3 regions of the Paenibacillus sp. FSL F4-0243 genome follow, and region 2 is predicted to be linked to each of the others. Evidence: predicted binding sites of a transcription regulator. Region 2 holds the regulator's gene; each other region holds the start of a gene.

Region 1 (3,279 bases), 580 kb from region 2:
AATGTGGATTTTAACGTGGCGACAGTTTGGGAAAGACTAATCAGATCATCTGATAGTTGTATTCTATCCCATCCATATTGCAATGTACCAAGAGTTCTTCCTCCGACATTGGTTACCGGATGAACATGGTCGTAGGATGCCACGATACTGGCTGTCGTATTATCGAATGCAACCCAAGATTCACTGTATTCTGGACATAAATTCTTTACTTCTAGCTCCCAAGACCACCTGCTTGTGTTATCCCAAATGTAGGGATCACTGATCACTTTAAAATAACCTAAGAGTCTCGTCGTTTCTGAATATGCTTTTTTTATGTTCATTTAGCCCAACTACTTGAATTAACAAAAAAGCAACTCCCTTATTGGCAAGTCGCTTTTAAAACACTCTATAGTGAATCTTTAGTTATTATCTAAGATCCTAGCGCTTCGCCTTATAAAACTCATGATACAACTTCATGAGCGCTCTCTTCTCTATCCGCGAAACATAACTCCGTGAGATCCCAAGCTCCTTCGCAATCTCCCTCTGCGTTCGTTCCTCACCGCCCGTATCCAATCCAAACCGCCCCACCACAACTTCCTTTTCCCGGTCATCCAGTATATCAAGATTGCGATAAATCTTACTTTTCTCGATCTTCAGATCAACTTCTTTAATGACATCATCCGCTTCCGAGCCGAGGATATCGATAAGTGTAATTTCATTTCCTTCCTTGTCTGTCCCAATTGGGTCGTGCAGAGATACATCTTTACGAGTTTTCTTCAAGGATCTTAGGTGCATCAGAATTTCGTTTTCGATACATCGGGCAGCAAAAGTGGCTAGCTTTGTTCCTTTGTTCGGGCGATAGCTCTCGATGGCTTTAATCAGGCCGATCGTGCCGATGGAGATCAGATCCTCCATGTCTTCCCCAGTGTTATCGAATTTTTTTACTATATGGGCGACAAGTCTCAAATTGTGCTCGATAAGCAAATTTCGGGCTTTAGCATCCCCTTCAGCCATCATGCCTAAGTATTTGCTTTCCTCCTGCTCCGAGAGCGGCTGTGGAAATGCGTTGTTCCTTACGTAGGATACCAGCAACGTCAGTTCTTTGATTAGCAACGCGATCGTACTTAAGAATCCAGGCAACTTGGCGACACCTCCCGCACTTGTACAATGAAACCGATCTGTTAGCCTTACGGGTTCATGGTCATCTTATTGTATGTGGGTAGATGCCTAGAAGTGCATGTACGGGGGAAATTATACAAACCCATTGTTAGTCTCTCCGCTTTAGCTTCATTAATGATCTCATCCATCTGCTCCCAGTTCTGCTCAACGGAGCGACGCTAATTAGTCATGATAAAAATGATGCAGCAAGATCCAGAACGAAAAACAGTACAGTTGCCTTAGCAAACCGCTCCAACCTGCGTATTTTCGGGATATCAACACTTTAATAGAGCGTTTACTAGACCAATTTCCAACTAGTTAGGAAGCACTTTTCATGTTGACTTTCCAACATATAGTGATTAAAATAAACAACGCACACTAAATATAGTATGCATATGATTTTCCAGTATTTATAGCTTATCTATTCAATCTTTACAGTAATATATACAGGGGGAGAGACTCCATGCTAGTCGCATACGATTCAAAAACCGGAAACGTCAAACGCTTCATTGGTAAGCTTAAGCTGCCAGCTGTGCAGATTGAAGAGCATATGACCATTGACGAGCCCTATGTGCTTATTACATATACCACCGGCTTTGGACAGATTCCAGAGAAGGTGTCTTCTTTCTTGAAGAACAATTATTCCAATTTGAAAGGCATCGCCGCCAGCGGCAACAAGAACTGGGGCGAGCTGTTCGCGCATAGCGCAGACTTGATTGCAGATCGGTACAATGTACCAGTTATCGGTAAATTTGAGCTGTCGGGCACATTTGGTGATGTGGAACGAATTAAACAGGAGGTGAGCCGAGTTGCGGCATATTGAACTAAACAACATGTTGATGAAGAGAGACGAAAGTGGTTTCTTTCAATTGGATAAAGACCTTGAGGCAGTAGCCGAATTTATGCGGGATGTAGAACGGCGGAGCCTGGTTTTTGCGAATACAAAAGCCAAGGTTGATTATATGATTGAACAGGATTTCTACGAAAATTTTTACGAGCAGTACAGCGTGGCTGAAATTGAGGAAGTTTACCAAATTACCCATTCTTACAACTTCAGCTTTCCATCCTATATGGCTGCTTCGAAGTTCTATACGGATTACGCTGTAAAAAGCAATGACCGCAAGCAATATCTGGAGCATTATCCGGACCGTGTGGCGGCAGTTGCCCTTCACCTAGGGCGCGGGAACGCCGCTACTGCTGGCATGCTTGCCCGTTCGATGATGGAGCAGCGTCTGCAGCCAGCGACCCCAACCTTCTTAAACGCCGGCAAGAGTCGTCGCGGTGAGCTTGTCTCCTGCTTCCTTATCGAAATGGACGACTCGCTTAATTCGATCAACTATGTGCTCAATACCTGCATGCAGCTCTCGAAGATCGGCGGTGGCGTGGCTGTCAACCTGTCCAAGCTTCGTTCCCGCGGTGAGACAATCAAGGGTGTCGAGGATGCGGCTAAGGGCATTATACCTGTGCTCAAGCTGATGGAGGACGGCTTCTCCTATGCTGACCAGATGGGTCAACGTAAAGGTTCTGGAGCCGCCTACTACAATATTTTTGGATGGGATGTTCTTGAATTTCTCGACAGTAAGAAGATCAACGCCGACGAAAAAACAAGACTCAAAACCCTGTCCATCGGCCTGATCATTCCGAATCACTTTTATAAGCTGGCGAAGGACAATGAACCGCTCCATGTATTTGCCCCTTACAGTGTGTACAAGGCTTATGGCACGCATCTTGATGACATGGATTTGGATGATATGTACGATAAGCTGCTAGCCGATCCACGTGTCAAAAAGAGAAAGGCCATGAGCGCACGGGATATGCTGACCAAAATCGCCATGATCCAGCTGGAATCTGGCTATCCATATATTATGAACAAGAGCAACGCTAATGCGGCCCATGCCCTGAAAAATGTCGGACAGATCAAAATGTCCAACCTCTGCACAGAAATCTTCCAGCTGCAGGAGACCTCAGAAATTGCTGACTACGGACAGGAAGATACCATCCGCCGTGATGTAAGCTGCAATCTGGCTTCCTTGAACATTGTCAACGTGATGGAGCATGGCAAAATCCGTGAATCGGTACATGAAGGCATGATCGCCTTGACTGCAGTCAGCGATATGACCAGCATCTCTAATGCCCCAGGCG
Region 2 (3,279 bases):
GAAGATCCGGTATTCGAACCCCTTCAGGCAGCACATGAGGTTACTCCCGTTGAGGCATTCGTTGAAGCGGAACATCAAATACTGGCGGAGCGAGCCGATCAGCTGGGCGATTCCTCTTTTTTGAACCAATTGCCGTATTTGGCCGGGGAAATGAATTGTCCTTCATGCGGCGCCAGAATGCAGGTTTGGCCTAGTTTCCTTTCGACTTTTGGAGGGTAATAAACAAGAACTGGATATTGCATCCATTTCTATGTTTGGGGGGAATGACTTATCAGTGTTTCTATTTATTACACATGCACGAGGGAATACGTCCTAACAGAAAGCGAACAACAAGCAATCACAGCCATTGTCCAACGTTATGATCAGGATTTTGAAGGGAAAGACCGGGCGGAGTCTTTCACAGTGTACAAATTCGATTCGTCCAGATCAACGGAGATCTTCGCTGGCGCTACCAAGCTGTCCATGACGGATCAGATTGAAGATTTGCTGAACGATTTATTTCATTGGTTGAAATGTTTGGCCGAGATACGTAGAAAAGTAGACGGTGGTGAATGGCATGTTCACCTGGATGATATCGATGCCGTGTGGGATGATGAATTAGGCTGGAAAATGCCTGAAAACTGATTTCCATAATGAATGCCATGCACTTGCTTGCCAGCCTTCAAATCATAATCATTACCTTTTAGACTACTTACACTTGAAGTCGCTAAAAACGAGCTAATGTTCAATTTTAACGTCAGTTCTACTGAATCTCGGTAAACCCTAACACACTCAATGATCGTACTAAGCATCATTTTCTTTTTAGCAGTAGAAGCTTTCTTAAATACCTCGCTCCAAACAGGAATATAGGTCTGGAGAGCCTGCATTTCAACTTGTTCTACCTTTTTAGCATTGAGCTTCTAAATTACCTCAAAAAGAAATAGACCGCCCTAGTCCAAAGGATGCGGTCTATTTCTGCCCGTAATACCTGAAATCAGCCGCCCTTAAAAGCGGCTATTGCACTGGGAGCCGTGTTTCCGCACGGCACTCTTTGCATTGTACGATTTATCTACCCAAACTATACCACGATCAAAACCAAATAAAAAGTCACTCCGCTTCCTGAACAACAAAAAAAAACGGCATTTCTGCCGTTTCTTTAGGATGGACTCTCAGGGGCTCGAACCCTGGACAAATAGATTAAGAGTCTACTGCTCTACCAACTGAGCTAAGAGTCCATATGAAGTTTGGTGGAGCCAAGGGGGATCGAACCCCTGACCTCATCGCTGCCAGCGATGCGCTCTCCCAGCTGAGCTATGGCCCCAAACGTAATTTTCAGATGTATGTAATCACACATTCTAAAATTCAGTTCGGTGTATTTATGTCATTCTGACAAATCCAAGCGCCGTAGGCGACTCCTATATAATATAAAAAATCGCCTTCGCTGTCAACACTTTTTTTAGTCATTAGACTAGCCACACTCTACAATCTGTCCAGATCCCCGGTGCTCTTAGATAACAGACCCTTCAGTTCCTTCATAAACATGTTAATATCCTTGAACTGGCGGTATACGGATGCAAAGCGAACATAAGCGACTTCATCTACTGGATAGAGCTGCTCCATAACCAACTCACCGATCTGTTGGCTCTCCACCTCAGCTACGGCGATACCGCGTAGGGATTTCTCTACCTCAGAGACGATCTTCTCTAGACGTTCTACAGAGACGGGGCGTTTCTCGCAAGCACGGATAAGACCACGCAGTATTTTATCACGGCTGAACTCCTCGCGGCTGCCGTCTTTTTTGATCACGATTAACGGTGTTTCCTCGATCATTTCAAAGGTTGTAAACCGTTTGCTGCAACGCTCACATTCACGCCTGCGGCGGATGGACTTATTCTCATTCGCTGGTCGCGAGTCGAGCACTTTAGTATTTGTGTGATCGCAGTAAGGGCATTTCATAAGCTTCATCACTTCCTATTACATAATGTTTTTAGTCCCGGTATGTTAAACATCCGGCTTTTGAAGGGCTATTTCATTTTTTCCAGAAATCACCGTTTTTTTATTGTAATGATTATGGCAAGTCCGGCACATAATACAGTTACCAACAGAGGAGGTGAACAGCAATGAGCCAAAACAACAGCTCCAATAACCTTGTAGCTCCAAATTCCCGTGGTGCTTTGGAACAACTTAAATATGAAGTTGCCCAAGAACTCGGAATCACGCTTTCCCCAGATGGTTACCAAGGCAATAAAACTTCTTATGAAAATGGTTCGATCGGTGGTTACATCACTAAACGTCTTGTAACCCTGGCAGAACAACAATTGGCAGGTCAATACAAATAACCTGTCCACATAAGCTTACTGAAGAAGTATTAAACGATCGCAAGATCGTTTAATACTTCTTTTTATACATAACACGGTTTTAGAATTCGTTGTAAATATCCGTGTACTGATCATAGTAATAGTTGACGCGCTGTACATAATGGCGGGTTTCACCAAACGGAATATCCTTAATCGTAGCATCCGTTCCATCCCAGATCCCCTCATCCAGCCATTTTTGAACTTTACCCGGTCCAGCATTATATGCAGCGATAACCGCTGTACGTTTTCCTTCGAATTGACGGGATAATGTTGAAAGATACCAGGTACCTAGTTCAATATTTGCTGATGGTTCATGCTTTAGCTCCTCCATAGAAACATCAGGAAGCTTGGCCTTTTCAAGGGCCCATTTGGCGGTATCCGGCATAAGCTGCATTAAACCTATAGCACCTTTTCTGGATTCTCGTCCAGTTTTGAAGTTCGTTTCCACTCGGATAATCGAAGCCACTAGAAATGGGTCAATATCGTACGTAACGCTGTGCTTACGGATCTCATCTTTATAATGGATCGGATAAAACCAGGACATCCAGTTCGTACTCAGAAACAATATCGCAGTAAAACCAATGAATAACAGAAGAAGGACTCTTTTTTTACGTAACCATTTCATGATAAGCCCAGCCTGTCCCAAAGAACAGCAACCTGTTGCTCAGTGTGCGCAAGTTCGCCACTGTTGTCAATGATATAGTCCGCTTTGTTACGCTTCGCTTCAATATCCATCTGTGCATTTAAGCGTGCTTCTGCTTGTTCTATAGAAAGTCCGTTACGTTCCATTAATCGAGCGATTTGCACTTCACGAGGCACGTAGACCACCAGTATTTCATGGAACATGTTCTCGAGTCCTGATTCGAAAAGAAGAGGGATATCCACAATTGTTAACTTCTTTGGATCTTCTTCCTCCATGCTGTTCATACGTTCTTTAATCTCC
Region 3 (3,279 bases), 330 kb from region 2:
TTTTCCTGACCTAACCGGTGCACCCGCCCAATCCGTTGTTCTACTCTCATGGGATTCCAAGGCAGATCGAAGTTGATCATGTGGTGACAGAACTGCAGGTTAATGCCCTCACCACCCGCCTCAGTAGCGATCATGACTTGAGCACGACCGCGGAAGAGGTCCATCATCCAGTCCTTTTTACCACGATTCATCCCGCCGGAATAAGAAACACACATTAGCCCATGTTCGCGGAAATACTGAAGCAAATATTCTTGAGTCGCGCGATACTCCGTAAAAACGATGACCTTTTCATTCATTTCTTGAATGAGAGATAGTGTTGTTTCGGCTTTGGTATTGGTCTTAACCGTACGAAGTGTCTGCAATAGCTCCATCATCCGATCGCGTTTCGGCGAATCAGCAGGCAGCTTCTTGATCAGATTAACTAAAGTGATGAAGACGGCATCCCTACTGCTGCACACCTCACGCTGAAGCGTTACCAAGGAAAGCATGCTGCTAAGATTGCCGCCTGATTCCTGATACTGATCTTTAACAAAAGAAGTGACAGCGTCATATAATACTCTCTCTTCCTGTGAAAGAACTAGCGGAATATTACGGACTTTTCGTTTCGTAAAATTAACTGGACCTTCGCCACGCCGATTGCGGATCATCACCTTCGATAGCTCGTCCCTTAGCTGACCTTCATTCTTAGGTTGGCGTTTATCAACGACGAAATTCGAAGCAAAATCACCCTGATTTCCTAGTTGCCCCGGTTTCAGTAAAGTGATCAAATTAAATAGCTCGCCCAGATCATTCTGAACGGGAGTAGCGGTTAGGAGCAGGCAATATTTTTTGCGTAATTGCTGTACAAATAGATAATTGGTCGATTTCTTGTTCTTCAGCTTATGCGCTTCATCAATAATCAACATGTCATATTCATTTTCCAGCAGCATCTCTTTATGAGGATCGCGCTTCGCGGTATCCATAGATGCGACGACAATCGCATTCCCCCAGGAATATGCTTTTTTCTGTGCAACAGCAGAGATGCCAAACTTGGCATTCAGCTCGCGGACCCACTGCAATACGAGGGAAGCGGGTACCAGAATAAGCACTTTAGAGACTAGACCGCGGACAAGATATTCCTTGAGTACAAGTCCTGCTTCAATCGTCTTTCCTAGTCCAACCTCGTCTGCGAGAATCGCGCGGCCCGACATCTCAAACAAAACCTTATGCGCGGTATCGAGCTGATGAGGAAGCGGGGATAATCCGGATAAATGTTTCATGCATTGCAGCTCATCGAAGCTGGTTACTAGACCCGTTTGTTCACCTTGCACAGCAAGTTTGGATAGACGGTAGTCTCCCCACGGACCACCTTTATCTAGTTTAAGTTCTAGATCCTGTAGCCAATTCCGGTCAAAAGAAAGAGGAACAGGCAGTATAGGCGCTGACTTTCCACCTTTGTGAGGTAGAGAATTACGGAATAATTGCGTCATGGTACAGCCTCCTCAGGTGCTAATTCATATCATCATTCGTAGGAGTAGTATGCTCTTAAACAAGAGAATTCATAACCTTCTATTTTTCTTGATAGCCTTTAAAAAAGAGAGTAAAAGCGAGAAAACGCGGCAAGGTTTGCGATATTTCGGCTGCTTAACTCTATTTTCGAAAAAGACCTTCGATACAATATGTGGTATAGTTTAAAAGCTGACGCACACAATATATTGTGACAAAAGCATGAAAATGTGATTTTTTAGAGTGCGTAGCTGCTATTTGTTATTGACAAGATGAACTTCCTACATACACCCGTAAGACGGAAGATAAGTGTAAGGAAGTTTTTGTTGTGGGTCACAAAATGTACGCCCACACCTGAACTGGAACTAATATTTACTACATTGCGGGAGGTTTTTCTATTGGGTAAAGTGGAACGTAAGCAACGCCTTGAAGGGCTAAGTGAAAAAATATTTTTGGATCGTTATGCTTGGAAGGATGCCGACAGCAATAATGCTAAAGTGGGCGATGTTGTACTCGTTCTAACAAAAGATGATCCGAAGTTTCCCACGAAGGAAGTCGGAGAGATCGTAGAACGTAACGGCAGAATCGTAACCGTGAAGACGCGCAGCGGCGAACTTGTGAAATCAGATGTTGAAAAGCTGACGCTTAATATAGAAAAAACACCAGAGGAAATGTGGGATCGTCTGTCTACAGCTATGGCTTCTGTGGAGAAGACGCCTGAGCTTCAAGAAGAATGGGCGGGTAAATTCCGTTCGATTCTGGATGATTGGAAGCTCGTACCGGGTGGACGAATTGCTGCTGGTGCAGGCGCTAGTGAAGAACTAACCCTGTTCAACTGTTATGTAATTCCTTCTCCAAAAGATAGCCGTGGCGGCATTATGCAGACGTTGGCTGAAATGACAGAAATTATGGCTCGTGGTGGCGGTGTAGGGATTAACCTATCCTCTCTACGTCCACGCCGGGCAATTGTGAGAGGTGTTAATGGTTCTTCCAGTGGATCTGTATCTTGGGGCGGTCTGTTTAGCTATACCACTGGATTAATTGAACAAGGCGGTAGCCGTCGTGGTGCACTTATGCTCATGATTAATGACTGGCATCCAGATGTGGAGGACTTCATTACCGTAAAGCAAACGATGGGTCAAGTTACGAATGCGAACCTTTCGGTATGTGTGAGCAATAGCTTTATGAAGGCTGTAAAAGAAAATCTGGATTGGGATCTCGTATTTCCGGATACTACAGATCCAGAGTACAACGATGTGTGGGATGGCGATCTAGACAAGTGGAAAGCTGCGGGCAAAAACGTTATTCATTATCGCACCGTTAAAGCGCGTGATGTGTGGCGCACCATTATTGAATCCGCTTGGAAATCCGCTGAGCCAGGCGTTGTGTTCATGGAATACTACAATCAGATGTCCAACAGCTGGTATTTTAATCCGATCATTTGTACGAACCCATGTGGGGAGCAAGGACTGCCAGGCTGGGGAGTCTGCAATTTGTCTGCTGTGAACCTGTCCAAATTCTACGATGAGAAGAATCATGATGTAGACTGGGAAGATCTCGCGACTACGACGCGTTATTCCGTACGTTTCTTGGACAATGTCATTGATAAGACGCCTTATCATTTCCCGGAAAATGAAGCGAATCAGAAAAACGAACGCCGTGTGGGTCTCGGAACGATGGGTCTTGCTGAGCTGATGATCAAATTGAACATCCGTTACGGTAGCCCGGAATCTTTGGCGTTTCTGGACAAGCTTTACGGCTTTATGGCTCGTGAAGCGTACCTTGCTTCTGCAG

What was found. Region 2 encodes NrdR, which represses ribonucleotide reductase genes. Its sites were predicted from a motif close to AACACNATATATNGTGTT; they were not measured.
Region 1: the regulator NrdR is predicted to act here: its motif matches at 1,512-1,529, upstream of nrdI (class Ib ribonucleoside-diphosphate reductase assembly flavoprotein NrdI).
Region 3: the regulator NrdR is predicted to act here: its motif matches at 1,684-1,701, upstream of NSS87_RS11040 (adenosylcobalamin-dependent ribonucleoside-diphosphate reductase).

The regions. Positions count from the first base shown of each region.
Region 1 covers NZ_CP150151.1:1,613,124-1,616,402, reverse strand. Annotated here, with positions in the region: gene cdaS (sporulation-specific diadenylate cyclase CdaS) at 1-320, opposite strand, end outside; gene sigK (RNA polymerase sporulation sigma factor SigK) at 418-1,119, opposite strand; gene nrdI (class Ib ribonucleoside-diphosphate reductase assembly flavoprotein NrdI) at 1,601-1,960, shown strand; gene nrdE (class 1b ribonucleoside-diphosphate reductase subunit alpha) at 1,947-3,279, shown strand, end outside.
Region 2 covers NZ_CP150151.1:2,194,871-2,198,149, reverse strand. Annotated here, with positions in the region: gene NSS87_RS09710 (hypothetical protein) at 1-219, shown strand, start outside; gene NSS87_RS09705 (hypothetical protein) at 403-624, shown strand; tRNA gene NSS87_RS09700 (tRNA-Lys) at 1,142-1,214, opposite strand; tRNA gene NSS87_RS09695 (tRNA-Ala) at 1,225-1,300, opposite strand; gene nrdR (transcriptional regulator NrdR) at 1,459-1,935, opposite strand; gene NSS87_RS09685 (alpha/beta-type small acid-soluble spore protein) at 2,100-2,318, shown strand; gene NSS87_RS09680 (lytic transglycosylase domain-containing protein) at 2,398-2,961, opposite strand; gene coaE (dephospho-CoA kinase) at 2,958-3,279, opposite strand, start outside.
Region 3 covers NZ_CP150151.1:2,521,096-2,524,374, forward strand. Annotated here, with positions in the region: gene NSS87_RS11035 (SNF2-related protein) at 1-1,469, opposite strand, end outside; gene NSS87_RS11040 (adenosylcobalamin-dependent ribonucleoside-diphosphate reductase) at 1,884-3,279, shown strand, end outside.